4 regions of the Pseudomonas sp. GL_090 genome follow, and region 4 is predicted to be linked to each of the others. Evidence: predicted binding sites of a transcription regulator. Region 4 holds the regulator's gene; each other region holds the start of a gene.
The links. The regulator sigma-54, encoded in region 4, starts transcription at its own class of promoters, with help from an activator protein. The targets are predictions, from matches to a motif close to ANTGGCATNNANNTTGCTNT.
Positions count from the first base shown of each region.

Region 1: AC3ITA_RS08830 (circularly permuted type 2 ATP-grasp protein) is a predicted target of sigma-54. The motif match lies at 1,312-1,331, and genes of this name have one in related genera.
Region 2: glnA (type I glutamate--ammonia ligase) is a predicted target of sigma-54. The motif match lies at 1,792-1,811, and genes of this name have one in related genera.
Region 3: AC3ITA_RS10095 (DNA translocase FtsK) is a predicted target of sigma-54. The motif match lies at 2,140-2,159, and genes of this name have one in related genera.

Region 1 covers NZ_CM174452.1:1,967,706-1,972,709, reverse strand. The annotation lists gene AC3ITA_RS08830 (circularly permuted type 2 ATP-grasp protein) at 1-1,279, opposite strand, end outside; gene AC3ITA_RS08825 (ribonuclease E inhibitor RraB) at 1,653-1,997, opposite strand; gene AC3ITA_RS08820 (hypothetical protein) at 2,208-2,441, opposite strand; gene speE (polyamine aminopropyltransferase) at 2,659-3,534, opposite strand; gene AC3ITA_RS08810 (PLD nuclease N-terminal domain-containing protein) at 3,788-3,979, opposite strand; gene AC3ITA_RS08805 (hypothetical protein) at 4,060-4,590, opposite strand; gene AC3ITA_RS08800 (ankyrin repeat domain-containing protein) at 4,702-5,004, opposite strand, start outside.
Region 2 covers NZ_CM174452.1:346,560-351,563, reverse strand. The annotation lists gene thiI (tRNA uracil 4-sulfurtransferase ThiI) at 123-1,577, opposite strand; gene glnA (type I glutamate--ammonia ligase) at 1,906-3,312, shown strand; gene AC3ITA_RS01580 (DUF4124 domain-containing protein) at 3,456-3,971, shown strand; gene glnL (nitrogen regulation protein NR(II)) at 4,245-5,004, shown strand, end outside.
Region 3 covers NZ_CM174452.1:2,269,827-2,274,830, forward strand. The annotation lists gene AC3ITA_RS10080 (arginyltransferase) at 1-329, opposite strand, end outside; gene aat (leucyl/phenylalanyl-tRNA--protein transferase) at 387-1,067, opposite strand; gene trxB (thioredoxin-disulfide reductase) at 1,130-2,089, opposite strand; gene AC3ITA_RS10095 (DNA translocase FtsK) at 2,396-4,807, shown strand; gene lolA (outer membrane lipoprotein periplasmic chaperone LolA) at 4,874-5,004, shown strand, end outside.
Region 4 covers NZ_CM174452.1:957,086-962,089, reverse strand. The annotation lists gene lptC (LPS export ABC transporter periplasmic protein LptC) at 1-215, shown strand, start outside; gene lptA (lipopolysaccharide transport periplasmic protein LptA) at 202-750, shown strand; gene lptB (LPS export ABC transporter ATP-binding protein) at 750-1,475, shown strand; gene AC3ITA_RS04165 (RNA polymerase factor sigma-54) at 1,722-3,215, shown strand; gene hpf (ribosome hibernation-promoting factor, HPF/YfiA family) at 3,290-3,598, shown strand; gene ptsN (PTS IIA-like nitrogen regulatory protein PtsN) at 3,611-4,075, shown strand; gene rapZ (RNase adapter RapZ) at 4,078-4,935, shown strand; gene AC3ITA_RS04145 (HPr family phosphocarrier protein) at 4,951-5,004, shown strand, end outside.

The DNA.
Region 1 (5,004 bases), 1.0 Mb from region 4:
ACGGCCGCAAGTCGATGTGGCGTGGTGCAATACCGTTTTCGACAAAGGTCGGACAGGTCGACAGCGACAACGTCGGTTGCGCGATATACGCATGGGGCTTGGCGATGATCCGCGCGCGGAAGGCTTCGATTTCCGCCGCCGTCGCCGCCGGCCCCACCAGCATTCCGTACCCGCCGGAGCCTTGGGTTTCCTTGACCACCAGTTCCGGCAGATTGGCCAGCACGTGGGAAAGCTCAGACGGATTACGGCACTGCCACGTAGGAACGTTCTTCAGGATCGGTTCTTCATCGAGGTAGAAACGGATCATGTCGGTAACGAACGGGTACACCGACTTGTCGTCCGCCACCCCCGTGCCGATGGCATTGGCCAGCACCACGTTGCCGGAACGGTAGGACGACAGCAGCCCCGGCACACCGAGCATCGATTCCGGGTTGAAGGCCAGGGGATCGAGGAACGCGTCGTCGAGGCGACGATAAATCACGTCGACCGCTTTCGGCCCGTCGGTGGTGCGCATGTAGACCTTGTCGTCACGCACGAACAGGTCCGCGCCCTCCACCAGCTCCACGCCCATTTCCCGCGCCAGGAACGCATGCTCGAAGAACGCACTGTTGAAGCGCCCCGGCGTCAGCACCACCACGCTCGGGTTATCGATCGGGCTTGAGCTTTTCAGGGTGTCGAGCAGCAGGTTCGGGTAGTGGTCGATGGGGGCGATGCGTTGCGCCGCGAACAGCTCGGGGAACAAGCGCATCATCATCTTGCGGTCTTCGAGCATGTAGCTGACGCCACTCGGAGTTCGCAGATTGTCTTCGAGCACGTAGTAGGTGCCGTCGCCGTCGCGCACCAGGTCGACGCCGGAGATGTGCGAATAGATATCGCGGTGCAGATCCAGCCCTTGCATCGCCAACTGGTACTGCTCGTTGGCCAGCACCTGCTCGGCCGGAATGATACCGGCCTTGATGATGCGCTGCTCGTGGTAGAGGTCGGCGAGGAACATGTTCAACGCCTTGACCCGCTGGATGCAGCCGCGCTCGACAATCCGCCATTCGCTGGCGGGGATGCTGCGGGGAATGGTGTCGAAGGGAATCAGGCGCTCTGTGCCCTGCTCGTCCCCGTAGAGCGTGAAAGTAATCCCGGCGCGATGAAACAACAGATCGGCCTCGCGTCGCCGTTGTGCCAGAAGCTCGTCAGGCGTCTCGGCCAGCCAACGGGCAAACTCCCGATAATGCGGGCGGACCTGGCCGCCGGCATCGTACATCTCGTCAAAATAGGTGCGGATCATGCCGTACTCCTTGTCACTCGGACGTCCAGACCTTCGCAAGGCCCGTGCCATCGGCATAAACGCTTAGATTTCAATCAGTTGGATAATCAAGACGCACGCACCGCACCAATCCTGTGCGACAAATGCCCCAACCTGATCGCCCCCGCTTCATTGCAAGGCGCTGTGATCGCCTATCACCAGCATAGTCTGTAGGAGCCAGCTTGCTGGCGAAGGGGCCCATGAGTCATGCGTCGCTCTTCGGGGACGCCTTCGCTGGCAAGTCGGATCGCCGCACCGCAGCTCCTACGGGGTCGTGGTCAATGTCCTGTCGGCGAAAACGAAAACGGCCAACCCGAAGGTCAGCCGTCATTGCCGGTTGTCACTGTTCATAAGGTTATGCGAGTCGCCCTCGTACCTCCTGTTTCACACCCCAGCCTTCGATGACGCCGCCCAGAGGCTCGACCACTGCTTCGAAACCCTGTTCGAAGTCGCCGATGTCGTCGTAGGTGGCATACATGACCTTGCACAACTCCAGCGCCCAGGCGCCATCGTCGCGCACACTGACTTGCGCATCCAGGGATTCACCACGGTGAAAATGACCTGCCGCCCTGCGTGCCCGCTCCTCGTCCGGGAAAATGGCGTAGAACTCGATGGGATGGAACCGTGAAAAGTCAAAACCGCCTTCTTTCATGCGGCGCAGCACGCTGCTGCTGATGTCTTCTTGATAGGCTGTGCTCATGAAACGTCCTCCTCAAACCGATGGATAGACTTTCCGTACTCCCTCACCCGCAACCGAACAGCGCGAGCGACGGCAACCGATGTGCCGGCGGGAAACAAGCATGGAGCTGACAAGACCAGACCTTAGCGATTCATTCGCTGATCTCGCTTGCAGAGTAGCCTCAAGATAGAGCCCCTGCCAAGGGCTGGATGTGAATGCGACAGGTGTCGTTCAGATTGGAGTAATGCCGAGGATTTGTATGCTGTTCTGGGACTTGAGATCTTTGACGCATGCATCAGTGGTCCGCCCTTCCAGATCGTTCAGATCCAGTTCGGCGGCGACAGGAAGAAGCCGGGCCTTGATGAGCCTGGCGGCACGCTCGTAGTCCGGGCGCTCGGTGCACTCAAAGACTTCGTTGATGGTTTCGCCATGATCATCCACGAAAGTGACTTTCCACTTTTGCATTGGTGCCTCCTTGGTAAAACCCATGGATGGGCTTACCTCTATCTCGACCTTGTTAGCTGGCTGATTGTTCCGCCGGATCTGCACCCATCGTAGATCTCTGTAGGAGCGAGCCTGCTCGCGAAAAACTTGAGAACGCCGCGTTAAATCAGACATCCCGCGTCATCGTTCACGTCCATCGCGAGCAGGCTCGCTCCCACAGGTTTTGTGTTTCAACCCATCAATCGTTGCTTGGCTTGTTCACCGCCTGCAGCACGTATTGCGGCAAGGCGAAGGCGCCGATGTGGATTTCAGGATTGTAGTAGCGGGTGACGATGCCGCTGCCCGCGAAGCGCTGTTGCAGGGTTTCGCGGGACAACTTGCGATAAGCGGTATTGGTGGCGCCCCAGGCGAAGGTCATCGAGCCACCGATGTAGGTCGGCACGGCGGCCTGGTAGAAGTGCCAGTCCGGGAACAGGCTGCGCAGGCGGCCGGCGGTGGTCTTCACTTCTTCGATCTGCATGAACGGCGTGCCGTTCTGGGTCACCAGGATGCCGCCCTCGTTCAGGCAACGGTGGCAGGCCTGGTAGAAGTTTTCCGAGAACAGCACTTCACCCGGTCCGATCGGGTCGGTGGAGTCGGAAATGATCACGTCGAACTTTTCAGTGGTGGTAGCGACGAAACGCATGCCGTCGTCGATCACCAGGTTCAGGCGTGGATCATCGAACGCGCCCTTGGAGTGGTTCGGCAGGAATTCCTTGCACATGTCGACCACGGTGCCGTCGATCTCGACCATGGTGATGTGCTCGACGCCGCGGTGCTTGGCCACTTCACGCAACATGCCGCCGTCACCGCCGCCGATGATCAGCACGCGTTTGGCGGCACCGTGCGCCAGGATCGGCACGTGGGTGAGCATTTCGTGGTAGATGAACTCGTCGGCTTCGGTGGTCTGGATCACGCCGTCCAGCGCCATCACCCGGCCCATGCGCGGGTTTTCGAAAATCACCAGGTGCTGGTGCTCGGTGCGCACTTCGTGCAGCAGTTTTTCCATGCGAAAACGCTGGCCGTAGCCTTCGTAGAGGGTTTCCAGGTAGTCGCTGGTCGGGGTGTTGCTCATGGGAAGTGCTCCGATGAATGCGGTGGCAACGGACGGTTACCCGCCCATGATGGCCAATCGAGCGTCTCGATTGACCGGGAAAGGCGCGCATTCTACGTCGCGGAACATGACAGGTCGAACCTTCGTCATCGAAGTACCCGCAGAACATTGTGGGAGCGAGCCTGCTCGCGAAGCAGGCGATGCGGTGTTTCAGTGGCTGCGCGTCATCGTTCTTCGCGAGCAGGCTCGCTCCCACAGGTTCAGTGTTGCCGGTTCAGAGTTTGACATTGCCCCGCGGCCCGGCGATGGCCCAAATGATCAGTCCCAACACCGGCAACAGCGCGATCAGCAGCACCCAGAGGATTTTCATCCCGGTCTCGGCGCTACTTTTGAAGACGTTGATGATGGCCCAGATGTCCAGGACAAAAATGATCAAGGCAACCAGGCTGTTGAACGTGGAACCCATGGTGACGCTCCCAAAGAGTGATATGCCCCCTCAGGATAGACGGTCGTCGCGAGGATTCCTTTTTATTGACCGTGCCTGGATCAGACGTGGACCGCCACTTTCAGGGCTTCCAGGGATGGCGCGGCTGCGATGCCGACTTCAGTACACAATTCCAGCACCCGTGGCACGTCATTGCCGTAGACCAGGACCACCTGCAACTCGTCATCGAGCAACTGGCTGAAGTTCATCAGTGTGTAACCACCGTTTTCCTTGTTCATGCTGCTCATCTGCACCTGGATACGGTTGAGCGCGGTCAGGGCTTCGGTCTTGGCCAGTTGCTTGGGCTTGAGATTGAACTCCACCCCCGGGCCGAACGAGGCGACGATCTGTGCGAACAGGTCCATGTAGGTGTCAGCCTGGAACAGCACCGTTTCCGGCAGGCTGCCGACCACCACCCACTCACCCAGCGGGATCGGGAAGGTTTCGTCGTAGTTGATGTCCGGATTGGCCGTCAGAAAAGCCTCGGGATCGGCGTAGACCTGGGCCGCTTCGTCCGCGACCTTGAGGATTTCGTCTTCGCCCATGCACCCGGAGCTGATTTTGCTGATGAGTTCGACGAGTGCGGCTTTCATGGGGAGGATCCTGTAGCGAGGTGAATTTTGAGGGCGCGAAGGATAGCGCATTAATAAAAGAAATGCGGACCTGTGGCGAGGGGACTTGCCCTCTCGCCACGGGGCTCAGCGTCAGCCCAGCAGTTTTTCCAGCTGTGCAACGGTATCGGAAGCGCCCATGGTTTTAGCCGCTTCCAACGCAGTGATGCCATTGGCGTCCTTGGCTTTCGGGTCGGCGCCCTTGCTGATCAGGTAATCGACCACTTCGACGCGGTTGAACATCGCCGCCATCATCAGCGCCGTTCGGCCATCGAAGGACGAGCCTTCAACCTGGGCGCCGCCATCGACCAAGGCCTTGATCACCGCCAGGTCGCCCTTGAAGGCGGCGCCGGCAATCGGGCTCTGGCCGTTGTCGTTGCGGATCTCCGGATCGGC
Region 2 (5,004 bases), 610 kb from region 4:
AGGATTCGGTGTGCTGACAAGTCTTGGCAGCGATTAACAGTAGCGTCCGTGAAAGCCGTTACAGCTTGACGGTGGCATCGGGGGGCCGGTGACGCAGGCCACAGGCAAACAGCCCCGGGCACTTAGCTCGGTCGATAAACGCGCACATTGGCATGCCCCTCACTGAGCAAATGGTGGGCATGCAGGCGACTCATCACGCCTTTGTCGCAATACAGCAGGTACTGGCGAGTAGGGTCCAGTTCCTTGAAACGAGCGTTCACTGCATAAAACGGCATCGTTTGTACCTCGATGCCAGCGAGTTCCAGCGGGTCGTCTTCAGCGGCATCCGGGTGGCGGATGTCGATGACGATCTGACCGGCCAGCGCTTCGCTGACTTCTTCAATCTGCAAATCCTGGCCCAGTTCATCGATCACGCGATCGATCGGCACCAGTTTGGCGTTTTCGAGCGCACGCTCGAGTACCGCCATATCGAATTCTTTCTCTTCATGCTCGACGCGATGGCGCTTGGCCGCGGTCTTCGGATTGACCGAGATGACGCCGCAGTATTCCGGCATGTGCCGGGCAAAATCGGCGGTGCCGATTTCGTTGGCCGTGTCGATGATGTCCTGCTTGTGCGCGACGATCAGTGGGCGCAGGACAAGCTTGTCGGTCACACAGTCGATCACTGACAGGTTCGGCAGCGTCTGGCTCGACACCTGGGAGATCGCCTCACCGGTGACCAGTGCGTCGATGTGCAGTCGATCGGCAATTTGGGACGAAGCGCGCAACATCATACGCTTCAATACTACGCCCATATGACTGTTATCGACTTTGCCGAGAATTTCGCCCAGCACTTCTTCGAATGGCACACTGACAAATAGCACGCGTTGGGAGCTGCCGTACTTCTTCCAGATGAAATGCGCGACTTCCATGACACCCAGCTCGTGGGCACGTCCGCCCAGATTGAAGAAGCAGAAATGCACCATCAGCCCGCGGCGCATGATCTGGTAGGCCGCCACGGTGGAGTCGAAGCCACCGGACATCAGCACCAGAGTCTGCTCCAGGGCACCCAGCGGATATCCGCCGATGCCGTTGTGCTGGCTGTGGATCACGAACAACCGTTGGTCGCGAACTTCGATCCGGACTTCGACTTCAGGCTTTTTCAGGTCGATCCCGGCGGCGCCGCACTCACGTCGCAGCTTGCTGCCGACATATTTTTCGATATCGATCGAGCTGAACGGGTGCTTGCCGGCGCGTTTGCAACGCACCGAAAAGATCTTGCCGGCCAGCGCATCGCCGTAGTGCTGCCTGCACTTTTCGGTGATGTCGTCGAAGTCGCCCAGCGGGTACTCGTCGATCTGCAGAAAGTGCGCGATGCCCGGCATGCAGGTCAGACGCTCACCCATCTCTTTCAAGGCTTTCGGGTCGGTAACGCGGGTTTCCAGCTCGAGATTGTCCCACACGCCGTTCACCACCACGGCCGGGTCCAGATCGCGGAGCACGGCGCGGATGTTTTTGGCCAACTGGCGGATAAATTTCGTCCGGACAGGTCGACTCTTGATGGTGATCTCGGGGAAGACTTTTACGATTAATTTCATGGAAACAGCGCGCGCATGGCCTGCCGAAAAAGGGGGGCGCGGATTATAGCGGAAATTGCTCAAGGTTTAACCAGTTAATGTGCAGAAGGTTTTGCGCGCACCAAAACAGGTCATTTATTGAATCTGACGCCACATTACAGGGCGAGATTTTCTGCTTTAAAGCGCAATATGCCTTCGCAAGCGTGTTTTTGGGGCAAAAAACCCATGCTGGGGCACTGGCATGCAATTTGCTCCCTTGTGAGGCAGGTTGCCTTGGCAGAGTATTCGCGCCGGCATCACCCACATTTAAGGGCATCCATTACTAGCCCGAAGCCACCCGGAGGACACTATGTCGAAGTCGGTTCAACTCATCAAAGATCATGACGTCAAGTGGATTGATCTGCGCTTCACGGACACCAAAGGCACTCAGCACCACGTGACCATGCCGGCTCGCGATGCGCTGGATGACGACTTCTTCGAAGTCGGCAAAATGTTCGACGGTTCCTCCATCGCTGGCTGGAAAGGCATCGAAGCCTCCGACATGATCCTGATGCCGGACGACTCCACCGCCGTCCTGGATCCGTTCACCGAAGAGCCGACCCTGATCCTGGTCTGCGACATCATCGAACCTTCGAGCATGCAAGGCTACGACCGCGACCCACGTGCGATCGCCAAGCGCGCCGAAGAGCACCTGAAAGCCACCGCTATCGGCGACACCGTATACGCCGGTCCAGAGCCAGAGTTCTTCATCTTCGACCAGGTGAAGTTCAAGTCCGACATTTCCGGTTCCATGTTCAAGATCTACTCTGAACAAGGTTCGTGGATGTCCGACCAGGACATCGAAGGCGGCAACAAAGGCCACCGTCCAGGCGTCAAAGGCGGCTACTTCCCGGTTCCGCCGTTCGACCACGACCACGAAATCCGTACCTCCATGTGCAACGCACTGGAAGAAATGGGCCTGACCGTCGAAGTTCACCACCACGAAGTGGCAACTGCCGGCCAGAACGAAATCGGCGTCAAGTTCAACACCCTGGTGAAAAAAGCCGACGAAACCCAAACCCTGAAGTACGTCGTGCACAACGTAGCCGATGCCTACGGTCGCACCGCGACCTTCATGCCTAAGCCTCTGTACGGCGACAACGGCTCGGGTATGCACGTACACATGTCCATCTGGAAAGATGGCAAGAACACCTTCGCTGGCGAAGGCTATGCCGGCCTGTCCGACACCGCCCTGTACTTCATCGGCGGCATCATCAAGCACGGTAAGGCCCTGAACGGCTTCACCAACCCGGCGACCAACTCCTACAAGCGTCTGGTTCCAGGCTTCGAAGCCCCAGTGATGCTGGCCTACTCGGCTCGCAACCGCTCCGCTTCGATCCGTATTCCTTACGTGTCGAGCCCGAAAGCCCGCCGTATTGAAGCACGTTTCCCGGATCCGGCTGCCAACCCGTACCTGTGCTTCGCCGCACTGCTGATGGCCGGCCTGGACGGCATCCAGAACAAGATCCACCCTGGCGATGCCGCTGACAAAAACCTGTACGACCTGCCGCCTGAAGAGGCCAAAGAGATCCCACAAGTTTGCGGCAGCCTGAAAGAAGCCCTGGAAGAGCTGGACAAAGGTCGTGCGTTCCTGACCAAAGGCGGCGTTTTCAGCGACGACTTCATCGACGCTTACATCGCCCTTAAAAGCGAAGAAGAAATCAAGGTACGTACCTTCGTACACCCACTGGAATACGAGCTGTACTACAGCTGCTGATCCGGTAGCGTCGCGACACGCGGCGTGACAAAAAGAGGCCTCCTTCGGGAGGCCTTTTTTATTGTCAGGATGTTCAGCGACTTGGGATAACCACCAACCCTGACCTATGCTGCAACCCTACGCTTTCGTTTCCGGTTGTTTTTATGGGTCGTGGTTTTCTTTTCATCCTGCTGCTGATCGCTCTGCCCGCCCTGGCGCAGATCTACAAGTACACGGACGCCAACGGCGCCACCGCGTACAGCAATCAACCGCCTGACGGTGTCAGCGCCCAACCGGTCCACTTGCCGCCCCTCAACAGCATCGAGCGCCAGCCTCCGGGCGAACCCGCGCCTGCTGCGCGGGCCGCCCATAGTGAACAACCCCTCAAGACCTATGAAGTGCTGGAGCTGACCGGCCTGCCTGCCAACGAAGCCCTGCGCGCCAACAACGGCACGTTCACCGTAACCGTACTGATCAAGCCGCGCCTGCAAGCCCCTCACCTGCTGCGCCTGCTGCTGGACGGTCAGCCGTACGGCGAGCCAGGCAACGTGCCGACCCTGCAACTGGTGAACATCGATCGCGGCGAACACAGCCTCGCCGTGCAAGTAGTCGATGGCGAAAACGTTGTCCAGCAGAGCCCCACCACGACCCTCACCGTGCAACGAGTGCACACGCGCTGAAGACCTGACTGCCGAGTGCCTGCCGGCATGCCCAAGACTTTTTAACCTTGTTCAGGTTTGCGCACTATATTGGTGCGATTGCTTGCACCGTACTCACATTCCAACCCATTTTGGTTCGAAAGTACCCGCGAAAGCTGGCAGAACGCCACGCAAACGAGCGTCAAACGCCTGTTTCAGGCCTCGAGCGCTTCTTTTCGGAGCCTTGGTTTGGTTTTTGCATTTTGCCCGTACCAGCGCTTTTTTTGCGCATGCTCTGCCCTAAAAGAGGTCCCGATGACCATTAGCGACGCGCTCCACCGTTTGCTACTCGACAACCTCACCACTGCCACGATCCTGCTCGACGCCGAACTGCGCCTCGAGTACATGAACCCGGCGGCGGAGATGCTGCTGGCAATCAGCGGTCAGCGCAGCCATGGGCAGTTCATCAGTGAGTTGTTCACCGAATCGACCGAGGCACTGAACTCGTTGCGCCAGGCCGTCGAACAGGCGCATCCGTTCACCAAGCGCGAAGCCATGCTCACCGCCCTCACCGGCCAGACCCTGACCGTCGACTACGCGGTAACGCCGATTCTGAGCAATGGCGATACGATGCTGCTGCTCGAAGTCCACCCCCGTGACCGCCTGCTGCGGATCACCAAGGAAGAAGCACAGCTGTCGAAACAGGAAACCAGCAAGATGCTGGTGCGCGGCCTTGCCCATGAAATCAAGAACCCCTTGGGCGGGATTCGCGGCGCGGCACAATTGCTGGCCCGGGAACTGCCGGAAGAAAGCCTGCGCGACTACACCAACGTCATCATCGAAGAAGCCGACCGCCTGCGTAATCTGGTGGACCGCATGCTCGGCTCCAACAAGCTGCCGTCGCTGGCCATGTGCAACATCCACGAAGTGCTGGAGCGTGTCTGCCATCTGGTGGAGGCCGAAAGCCAGGGCTGCATCACCTTGGTGCGCGACTACGATCCAAGCATCCCCGACGTCCTGATCGATCGCGAACAAATGATTCAGGCCGTGCTGAACATCGTGCGCAACGCCATGC
Region 3 (5,004 bases), 1.3 Mb from region 4:
TAAAGGTCGAAGTACTCTTCGTTGAAGCCGGGCCTGGCCGGACGCACCTGCAAATCCGTGTTGCGCTTGAAGATGCGTTTCTGCTGCCGGTTGGGCGTGAACTGCCCCACGGGAATGCGCGCCGGAACGCAGGCATTGCAATTCTGGCAATGCGGCCGGTAGAGATGGTCGCCACTGCGACGAAACCCCATCTCCGACAGGTCTGCGTAGACATGCACATCCATGGGCTGACTAGGGTCGAGGAACAGGGTTGTGGCCTGCTCCTCGGGCAGATAACTGCAAGAGTGCGGCTGAGTGGCATAGAACTTCAAACGCGCCAACTCGGTCATGATCAACCCTCGGGATAATGCTTTTGAATAAGTGTAAGCCACGCGCGCAAATGTCGCTCAGCAAACCCAATTGGCGCTGCTGGGCTGGTCCAGATGCTGCGCAAGGTAATTGGCAAACTCGCGGCGCGCAATCGCCCGGGCGCCCAGACTGTGCAGGTGGTCGGTGGGCATCTGGCAGTCGATCAACACGAACCCCGAGTCTTTCAGATGCCGGACCAGTGTGGCAAAGCCGAATTTCGAGGCGTTGTCGGCAAGGCTGAACATGGACTCGCCGAAAAACAGCTGGCCCATTGCCAGGCCATATAACCCACCGACCAGTTCGTCCCCGTCCCACACTTCCACCGAGTGCGCATGCCCGCGCCTGTGCAGTTCGATGTAAGCGTCCTGCATGGCCTCGGTGATCCAGGTGCCGTCAGCATATTCCCGAGGGGCTGCACAGGCACGGATGACGGCGGCGAAGTCCTGGTCAAAGGTCACTTGATAGCGTTGCTGACGCAGCAGTTTGTTCAGGCTGCGCGAGACGTGCAATTCGTCGGGAAACAGAACCGTGCGTGGGTCCGGCGACCACCAGAGGATCGGCTGGCCTTCGGAAAACCAGGGGAAGCAGCCGTGGCGATAAGCCGAGATCAGCCGATCGGCGGACAGGTCGCCCCCGGCAGCCAGAAGCCCGTTGGGGTCGCGCATGGCCTTTTCCAGCGGTGGGAAATGCAAGGTGTTGCGTTGTAACCAAGTCAGCATGGCATCCGGGCTTGCAGAAGGGGAGGGCAGTGGCGGGTTTTGGCCCGCCATAAAGTTTGCCTTTAAACGGCAGGAATGTCGTCGAGGTATTTTTCAGCGTCCAGCGCCGCCATGCAACCGGCCCCGGCAGACGTAACGGCCTGGCGATAAACGTGGTCGGCCACGTCGCCGGCGGCAAACACCCCGGCAATCGCCGTAGCGGTGGCATTGCCTTCGCTGCCACCCTTGACCAGCAGATACCCGTCGCGCATTTCAAGTTGGCCCGCGAACAGGTCGGTGTTGGGTTTATGGCCGATGGCGATAAACACCCCGGCCAGCGGCAGTTCCTTCGTTTCGCCGGTGTGGCTGTCCCGCAGGCGGGCGCCGGTCACGCCGCTGGCATCGCCGAGCACTTCGTCCAGGTTCTGGTTCCAGTGCAGGCGGATATTGCCATTGGCGGCTTTTTCGAAGAGTTTGTCCTGGAGGATCTTCTCCGAACGCAGCTTGTCGCGGCGGTGAATCAGGTGCACTTCCTTGGCGATGTTCGACAGGTACAAGGCTTCTTCGACCGCTGTGTTGCCGCCGCCGACTACCGCAACCACCTGATTGCGATAGAAAAATCCATCGCAGGTCGCGCATGCCGACACCCCTTTGCCGGCAAACGCTTCTTCCGACGGCAGGCCCAGGTATTGCGCGGAGGCACCGGTGGCAATGATCAGTGCGTCGCAGGTGTAGATGCCGCCATCGCCGATCAGCTCGAACGGCCGTTGTTGCAACTTGGCGGTATGGATGTGGTCGTAAACGATCTCGGTGGCAAAGCGCTCGGCGTGTTTTTGCATGCGATCCATCAGCACCGGTCCGGTCAGGCCTTCAACGTCCCCTGGCCAGTTATCCACTTCAACGGTGGTGGTGAGTTGGCCGCCTGCCTGGATGCCGGTAATGACAACGGGCTTGAGGTTGGCACGGGCGGCATAAACGGCCGCGCTGTAACCAGCGGGGCCGGAGCCCAGGATAATCAGGCGTGAATGCTTCGCTTCGCTCATAAAAACACCTCATAAGCCTTTGTCACAAAAGAGAATGCATGCTCAAATTGAACAGCATGTCATATGCTTTTGACTATGCTACACCCAAGGATCTCAAGCATGGCGTCGTGCGTACAAACCCGTACAATGCCCTGCGTGTTACCTATATTCAGTGCGCGCCATGTTTATAAAAACCGGGGCGCAGTGTTAAAAGTAGTCCCGGTAACGCGTGTTAACTTTTTTACCTGCCTGGATTGGGCAGTTTTTTTGCAGTTTTTATAGACATTCATCAGATGGACGCGCCATAGGCGCAGGAAAAGAAGCGTTTTGAAGAAATCCACCGCAGCACCTAAACCAGCCGTCGTACCACTCTGGCGCCAGCACTTGCACTACCGACTCAAGGAAGGTGCGCTGATCGCCATCGGTGCCTTGTGCCTGTTCCTGATGATGGCCTTGTTGACCTATGGCAAGGATGATCCGGGCTGGAGTCATAACAGCAAGATCGACGACGTGCAGAACTTCGGCGGACCAGCGGGCTCCTACAGCGCCGATATCCTGTTCATGGTGCTGGGTTACTTCGCCTACATCTTCCCGTTGCTGCTGGCCGTCAAGGCGTACCAGATCTTCCGCCAGCGCCACGAACCGTGGCAATGGAGCGGCTGGTTGTTCTCCTGGCGCCTGATCGGCCTGGTGTTCCTGGTGCTGTCGGGCGCCGCCCTGGCCCATATCCATTTCCATGCCGCGACCGGTCTGCCGGCCGGTGCGGGCGGTGCGCTGGGGGAAAGCCTCGGCGAACTGGCCAGGAACGCCCTGAATATCCAGGGCAGCACGCTGTTGTTCATTGCCTTGTTCCTGTTCGGCCTGACCGTGTTTACCGACCTGTCGTGGTTCAAAGTGATGGACATCACTGGCAAGATCACCCTCGACCTGTTCGAACTGTTCCAGGGCGCCGCCAATCGCTGGTGGGCAGCCCGTACCGAGCGCAAACAGCTGGTCGCCCAGTTGCGTGAAGTCGACGACCGTATGGATGAAGTGGTCGCGCCGACCGTCACCGACAAGCGCGAGCAGGCCAAGGTCAAGGAGCGCCTGATCGAGCGTGAGCAAGCCCTGAGCAAGCACATGTCCGAGCGCGAGAAGCAGGTGCCGCCGGTGATTGCGCCCGCGCCGCCAAAGCCCGCCGCACCGAGCAAGCGCGTCGAAAAAGAGAAGCAGGCGCCACTGTTCGTCGACAGCGCCGTGGAAGGCACCTTGCCGCCGATCTCGATTCTCGACCCGGCGGAAAAGAAACAGCTCAATTACTCGCCCGAATCCCTGGCTGCGGTTGGCCACTTGCTGGAAATCAAGCTCAAGGAATTCGGCGTCGAAGTCACAGTGGATTCGATTCACCCGGGCCCGGTGATCACCCGTTACGAAATCCAGCCGGCGGCCGGGGTCAAGGTCAGCCGTATTTCCAACCTGGCCAAAGACCTTGCGCGCTCCCTGGCCGTGACCAGCGTGCGCGTGGTGGAAGTTATTCCGGGCAAGACCACGGTCGGTATCGAGATTCCCAACGAAGACCGGCAGATCGTGCGCTTCTCCGAGGTGTTGTCGACCCCCGAGTACGACAACTTCAAGTCGCCGGTCACCCTGGCCCTGGGCCACGACATCGGTGGCAAGCCGGTCATCACCGACCTGGCGAAAATGCCACATTTGCTGGTGGCCGGTACCACCGGTTCCGGTAAGTCGGTGGGTGTGAACGCGATGATCCTGTCGATCCTGTTCAAGTCCGGCCCGGAAGACGCCAAGCTGATCATGATCGACCCGAAAATGCTCGAACTGTCGATCTACGAAGGCATTCCGCACCTGCTGTGCCCGGTGGTCACCGACATGAAGGACGCCGCCAACGCCCTGCGCTGGAGCGTTGCCGAGATGGAGCGACGCTACAAGCTGATGGCCAAGATGGGTGTGCGAAACCTGTCGGGCTTCAACGCCAAGGTCAAGGAAGCCCAGGACGCCGGCGAGCCGTTGAGCGATCCGCTGTACAAGCGCGAAAGCATCCACGACGAAGCGCCGCTGCTGAGCAAGTTGCCGACCATCGTGGTCGTAGTCGACGAATTCGCCGACATGATGATGATCGTGGGCAAGAAGGTTGAAGAACTGATCGCCCGTATCGCGCAAAAGGCGCGTGCGGCCGGTATCCACTTGATCCTGGCTACCCAGCGTCCGTCGGTGGATGTGATCACCGGTCTGATCAAGGCCAACATCCCGACCCGCATGGCGTTCCAGGTATCGAGCAAGATCGACTCCCGGACCATCATCGACCAGGGCGGCGCCGAACAACTGCTGGGTCACGGTGACATGCTCTACATGCCGCCGGGCACCAGCCTGCCGATTCGTGTTCACGGTGCTTTCGTGTCCGACGATGAGGTTCACCGCGTGGTGGAAGCCTGGAAGCTGCGGGGCGCGCCGGAATACAACGACGACATTCTCAATGGGGTCGAAGAGGCGGGCAGCGGCTTTGAAGGCAGCAGCGGTGGCGGCGACGGAGACGATCCCGAGGCCGATGCGCTGTACGACGAAGCCGTGCAGTTCGTGCTGGAAAGCCGTCGCGCCTCCATTTCCGCGGTTCAGCGCAAGCTGAAGATCGGCTACAACCGTGCCGCGCGCATGATCGAAGCCATGGAAATGGCCGGGGTCGTGACGTCCATGAACACCAACGGTTCGCGTGAAGTCCTGGCCCCGGACCCGGTGCGCGACTGACCCGAGTTTGAAAGGGGTGGTGCCTTCGGCGCCGCCCGCACTCCCACGAATGTTATGAGGACTCCCATGCGTCTGATCCGCATGCTGTTGCTGCCGGTACTGGCCTTGACCACGCTCCAGGCTAACGCCGATGACAAGGACGTGGCACGCCTGACCCAACTGCTGGAAAAATCCAAGACGCTGACGGCCAACTTTTC
Region 4 (5,004 bases):
TGCGCATCACGCGCTTCGACGAGAAAAACCGTAGAACCCTGATCACCAGCACCCGCATGACCGTGTTCCCGCAGCAGCAATATGCGCAGACCGAGCAAGACGTTAGAATCGACGGCGCTGGCGGTGTATCGACTGGCAAGGGAATGAAAGCGTATTTGAAAGAAAGCAGGATACACCTGCTATCGAACGTAAGAGGACAGTATGAGGCTCGTTAAAACCCTCCCGATTTTGCTCAGTCTGGGCGCAGCACTGGGAAGCGTGAGCGCCTGGGCTCTGCCGGAAGATCAACAGCAGCCTATCCGCATTCAGGCCGACGACGCCCAACTGGACGACAAGCAAGGCATTGCGACCTATAAGGGTGACGTGATCATCACCCAAGGCTCGATGAAGGTGACAGGCAACACCGTTACCATTACCCGCACCTCGACTGGCGACATTGACGTAGTGACCTCGGTGGGCAACCTGGCGTACTTCGAGCAATTGCAAACGGCTGGTGATACCAAGCCTGTTCAGGGCTGGGGCGTGACGATCCAGTATCACGCCTCGCAAAATCGCGTCGTGCTGATCGACAAGGCCAAAGTTGTCGACAAGGACAACAACGTCACCCAAGGCGAAAAAATTGTCTACGACACCGACAAGAAGCTCGCCAGCGCCGGTCGCGCCACGGGCAGCAAGATCACAGAGTCGCGCCCGCGCATCGACATGGTGATCCAGCCGAAGAAGAAAACCGACGAGAAAAAGGCCCAGTAATGGCAACTCTGAAAGCTCAGCATCTGGCCAAGAGCTACAAGAGCCGCCAGGTCGTGCGTGACGTCAGCCTGTCCATCGACAGCGGCCAGATCGTCGGCCTGCTTGGCCCGAACGGCGCCGGCAAGACCACCTGCTTCTACATGATCGTCGGCCTGGTACAGGCTGACCAGGGACGCGTCCTGATCGACGACCTGGACGTCAGCCACCAGCCGATGCACGGCCGTGCAAAAGCCGGTATCGGCTACCTGCCGCAGGAAGCATCGATCTTTCGCAAGCTGTCGGTGGCCGACAACATCATGGCCATCCTCGAGACCCGCAAGGAACTCGACAAGGCCGGCCGTCGCAAGGAGCTGGAAAGCCTGCTGCAGGAGTTCCACATCAGCCACATCCGCGACAACCTGGGCATGAGCCTGTCCGGTGGTGAGCGCCGTCGCGTGGAAATCGCCCGCGCCCTGGCCACCAACCCGAAATTCATCCTCCTCGACGAACCCTTCGCCGGCGTGGACCCGATTTCGGTCGGCGACATCAAGCAGATCATTCACCACCTCAAGGCCAAAGGCATTGGCGTGCTGATCACGGACCACAACGTTCGTGAAACCCTGGATATCTGTGAAACCGCCTACATCGTCAATGACGGTCAACTGATCGCCGAAGGCGACGCAGAGACCATCCTGGCCAACGATCTGGTCAAGGAAGTGTATCTGGGCCATGAGTTCCGCCTGTAAGCGCTGAGCTGTGCCCAGGCAGTCGCCCGGGCACCTGACCGGCCCACTCACCAGCGCCTCGTGCCGACAAGCGTGGTCAGCCCCCGACAAGGGCAGCGCAGCAACACAACTTTATAGTTTTTTATTGTTACAGCGCTCTAGGCAAATCCTTCAGTTTCAGGCATATAATTTGCTTAAGTTTGGCGCCCCGGCGCCCTGTAGTGGATGGCGCATGTGCGCCGGCGAATAAGGTGTTAAGCCCCTGCCATGAAACCATCGCTAGTCTTGAGAATGGGCCAGCAGCTGACGATGACACCGCAGCTGCAACAGGCCATCCGCCTGCTCCAATTGTCGACCCTGGACCTGCAACAGGAAATCCAGGAGGCCCTGGAGTCCAATCCGATGCTCGAACGCCAGGAAGAAGGCGACGACTTCGACAACTCCGACCCCTTGGCCGACAACGCCGAACAAAAGCCCAACACGGATATTCAGGAACCTTCCTACCAGGAAAGCGCCCCTACGGTTGATAACCTTGAGGAAGGCGACTGGAACGAACGCATTCCCAACGAACTTCCCGTCGATACTGCCTGGGAAGACGTTTACCAGACCAGCGCCAGCAGCCTGCCCAGCAACGACGATGACGAGTGGGACTTCACCACCCGCACATCGGCCGGCGAAAGCCTGCAGAGCCACTTGCTGTGGCAACTGAACCTGGCCCCGATGTCCGACACCGATCGCCTGATCGCCGTGACCCTGATCGACTGCATCAACAATCAAGGTTACCTGGACGAAACCCTCGAGGAGATCCTCGAAGCCTTCGACCCGGAACTGGACATCGAACTGGACGAAATCGAAGCCGTCCTGCACCGCATCCAGCAATTCGAGCCTGCCGGCATCGGCGCCCGCAACCTGGGCGAATGCCTGCTGCTGCAATTGCGCCAGCTGCCTGCCAAGACCCCTTGGCTGGCCGAGGCCAAGCGCCTGGTCACCGATTACATCGACCTGCTTGGCAGCCGCGACTACAGCCAGTTGATGCGTCGCATGAAGCTCAAGGAAGACGAACTGCGCCAGGTCATCGAACTGGTCCAGAGCCTCAACCCGCGCCCGGGCTCGCAGATCGAGTCCACCGAAGCCGAGTATGTCGTTCCTGACGTCATCGTGCGCAAGGACAACGAGCGCTGGCTGGTGGAGCTCAATCAGGAGTCGGTGCCACGGCTGCGGGTCAATGCCCAATACGCCGGTTTCGTGCGCCGCGCCGACACCAGTGCCGACAACACCTTCATGCGCAATCAGTTGCAGGAGGCCCGCTGGTTCATCAAGAGCCTGCAAAGCCGCAATGAAACCCTGATGAAGGTTGCCACCCAGATCGTCGAGCATCAGCGCGGGTTCCTCGAATATGGCGACGAAGCCATGAAGCCGCTGGTCCTGCATGACATCGCCGAAGCGGTAGGCATGCATGAATCGACGATTTCACGGGTGACCACCCAGAAGTTCATGCACACCCCCCGGGGCATTTATGAACTGAAGTACTTTTTCTCCAGTCACGTAAGCACCTCCGAAGGCGGCGAATGCTCGTCCACGGCGATCCGGGCGATCATCAAAAAACTGGTTGCAGCGGAAAATCAGAAAAAGCCGTTGAGTGACAGCAAGATCGCTGGTTTACTGGAGGCACAAGGCATTCAGGTGGCTCGCCGCACCGTCGCCAAGTACCGCGAATCCCTCGGGATCGCGCCTTCGAGCGAACGCAAGCGGTTGATGTAGAGCCACGCCACAGCGTTCCAGTGGTAGATCATCTGATCTACCGCTTTATGCACTGGCAACGAAGGAGAAGCTGTATGCAAGTCAACATCAGTGGACACCAACTGGAAGTGACCGAACCTCTTCGCACCTACATCGGCGAAAAACTCGAACGATTGGAGCGACATTTCGACAAGATCACTAATGTGCAGGTCACGATGACCGTCGAAAAACTGAAGCAGAAAATCGAAGCCACGCTGCATATTCCCGGGAATGAAGTGGTCGCCAACGCGGAACATACCGATATGTACGCCGCGATCGACGCACTCACCGACAAGCTGGATAAACAACTCAAAAAGCATAAGGAAAAGACCCAGAGCCTCCTCCAGGGCGCAACCGGTCGTTAACACTCCCTACCCATGATCCGACTTGAAAGTATCCTGACCCCCGGCCGTTCCCTGGTGAACGTGCCGGGAGGCAGTAAAAAGAAAGCCCTCGAACAAATTGCCAATCTGATCGCCCGCGAAGTGCCGGCCCTGGAGATGCAAGATGTCTTCGAGGCACTGATCGCCCGTGAAAAACTCGGCTCCACCGGGTTTGGCAATGGCATCGCCATTCCACATTGCCGTCTCAAGGGCTGTGTTTCGCCCATCAGTGCATTGATGCACCTGGACGCCCCTATCGATTTCGACGCCATCGATGGCGCGCCGGTTGACCTGCTGTTCGTGCTGCTGGTCCCGGAAGCCGCCACCGATGCGCACCTTGAGCTGCTGCGCCAGATCGCCAGCATGCTCGACCGCAAGGAAGTGCGCGAAAAGCTGCGAAGTGCTGCAAGCAACGAAGCCCTGTATCAGGTTGTCCTGGACGAGCAAAACGGTCAGTAATCATGCGCTTGATCATCGTCAGTGGCCGTTCCGGCTCAGGTAAAAGTACCGCCCTCAACGTTCTTGAGGACAACGGCTACTACTGCATCGACAACCTGCCCGCCGGTCTGCTGCCGGAGCTGGCCGAACGCGCCCTGGTTCATACCGAGATGTTGCAGCCGCTGGTCGCCGTTTCCATTGACGCGCGCAACCTGCCCAGCCACCTGTCACGTTTCCCCGACCTGCTCGAGGAAGTCCGTGCCCGCCACATCAAGTGCGATGTGCTGTACCTGGACGCCGACGAAGAAACCCTGCTCAAGCGTTTCTCCGAAACCCGCCGACGTCACCCCCTGAGCAACGCCAACCGCTCGCTGGCCGAAGCCATCAACGTCGAGAGCGTCCTGCTCGGGCCGATTGCCGACCTTGCCGATCTCAAGATCAACACCACCAGCCTGAACCTGTATCAACTGCGCGATGCCATCAAACTGCGCCTGTTGAATCAGCCGGAACCTGGGACTGCGTTCCTGGTGGAGTCCTTCGGCTTCAAGCGCGGCATGCCGGTGGACGCCGACCTGGTGTTCGATGTGCGCTGCCTGCCCAACCCTTACTGGAAACCGGAGTTGCGCGAGCAGTCCGGGCTCGATCAACCGGTTGCCGAATACCTGGCGGCACAACCGGATGTCGAAGAGATGTTCCAGGACATTTCCACATACCTGCTAAAGTGGCTGCCTCGTTTTGCCGCCAGCAACCGCGCCTACGTCACCATTGCCATTGGCTGCACTGGCGGACATCACCGTTCCGTCTACCTGACCGAGCGTCTGGGGCAGACGCTGCAACAATCCCTGAAGAACGTCCAGGTCCGCCACCGCGACCTCAGCTAAAGGATTCACATCGCGATGCCTGCTCTGGAAATCGAAATCATCAATAAATTGGGCCTGCACGCTCGCGCT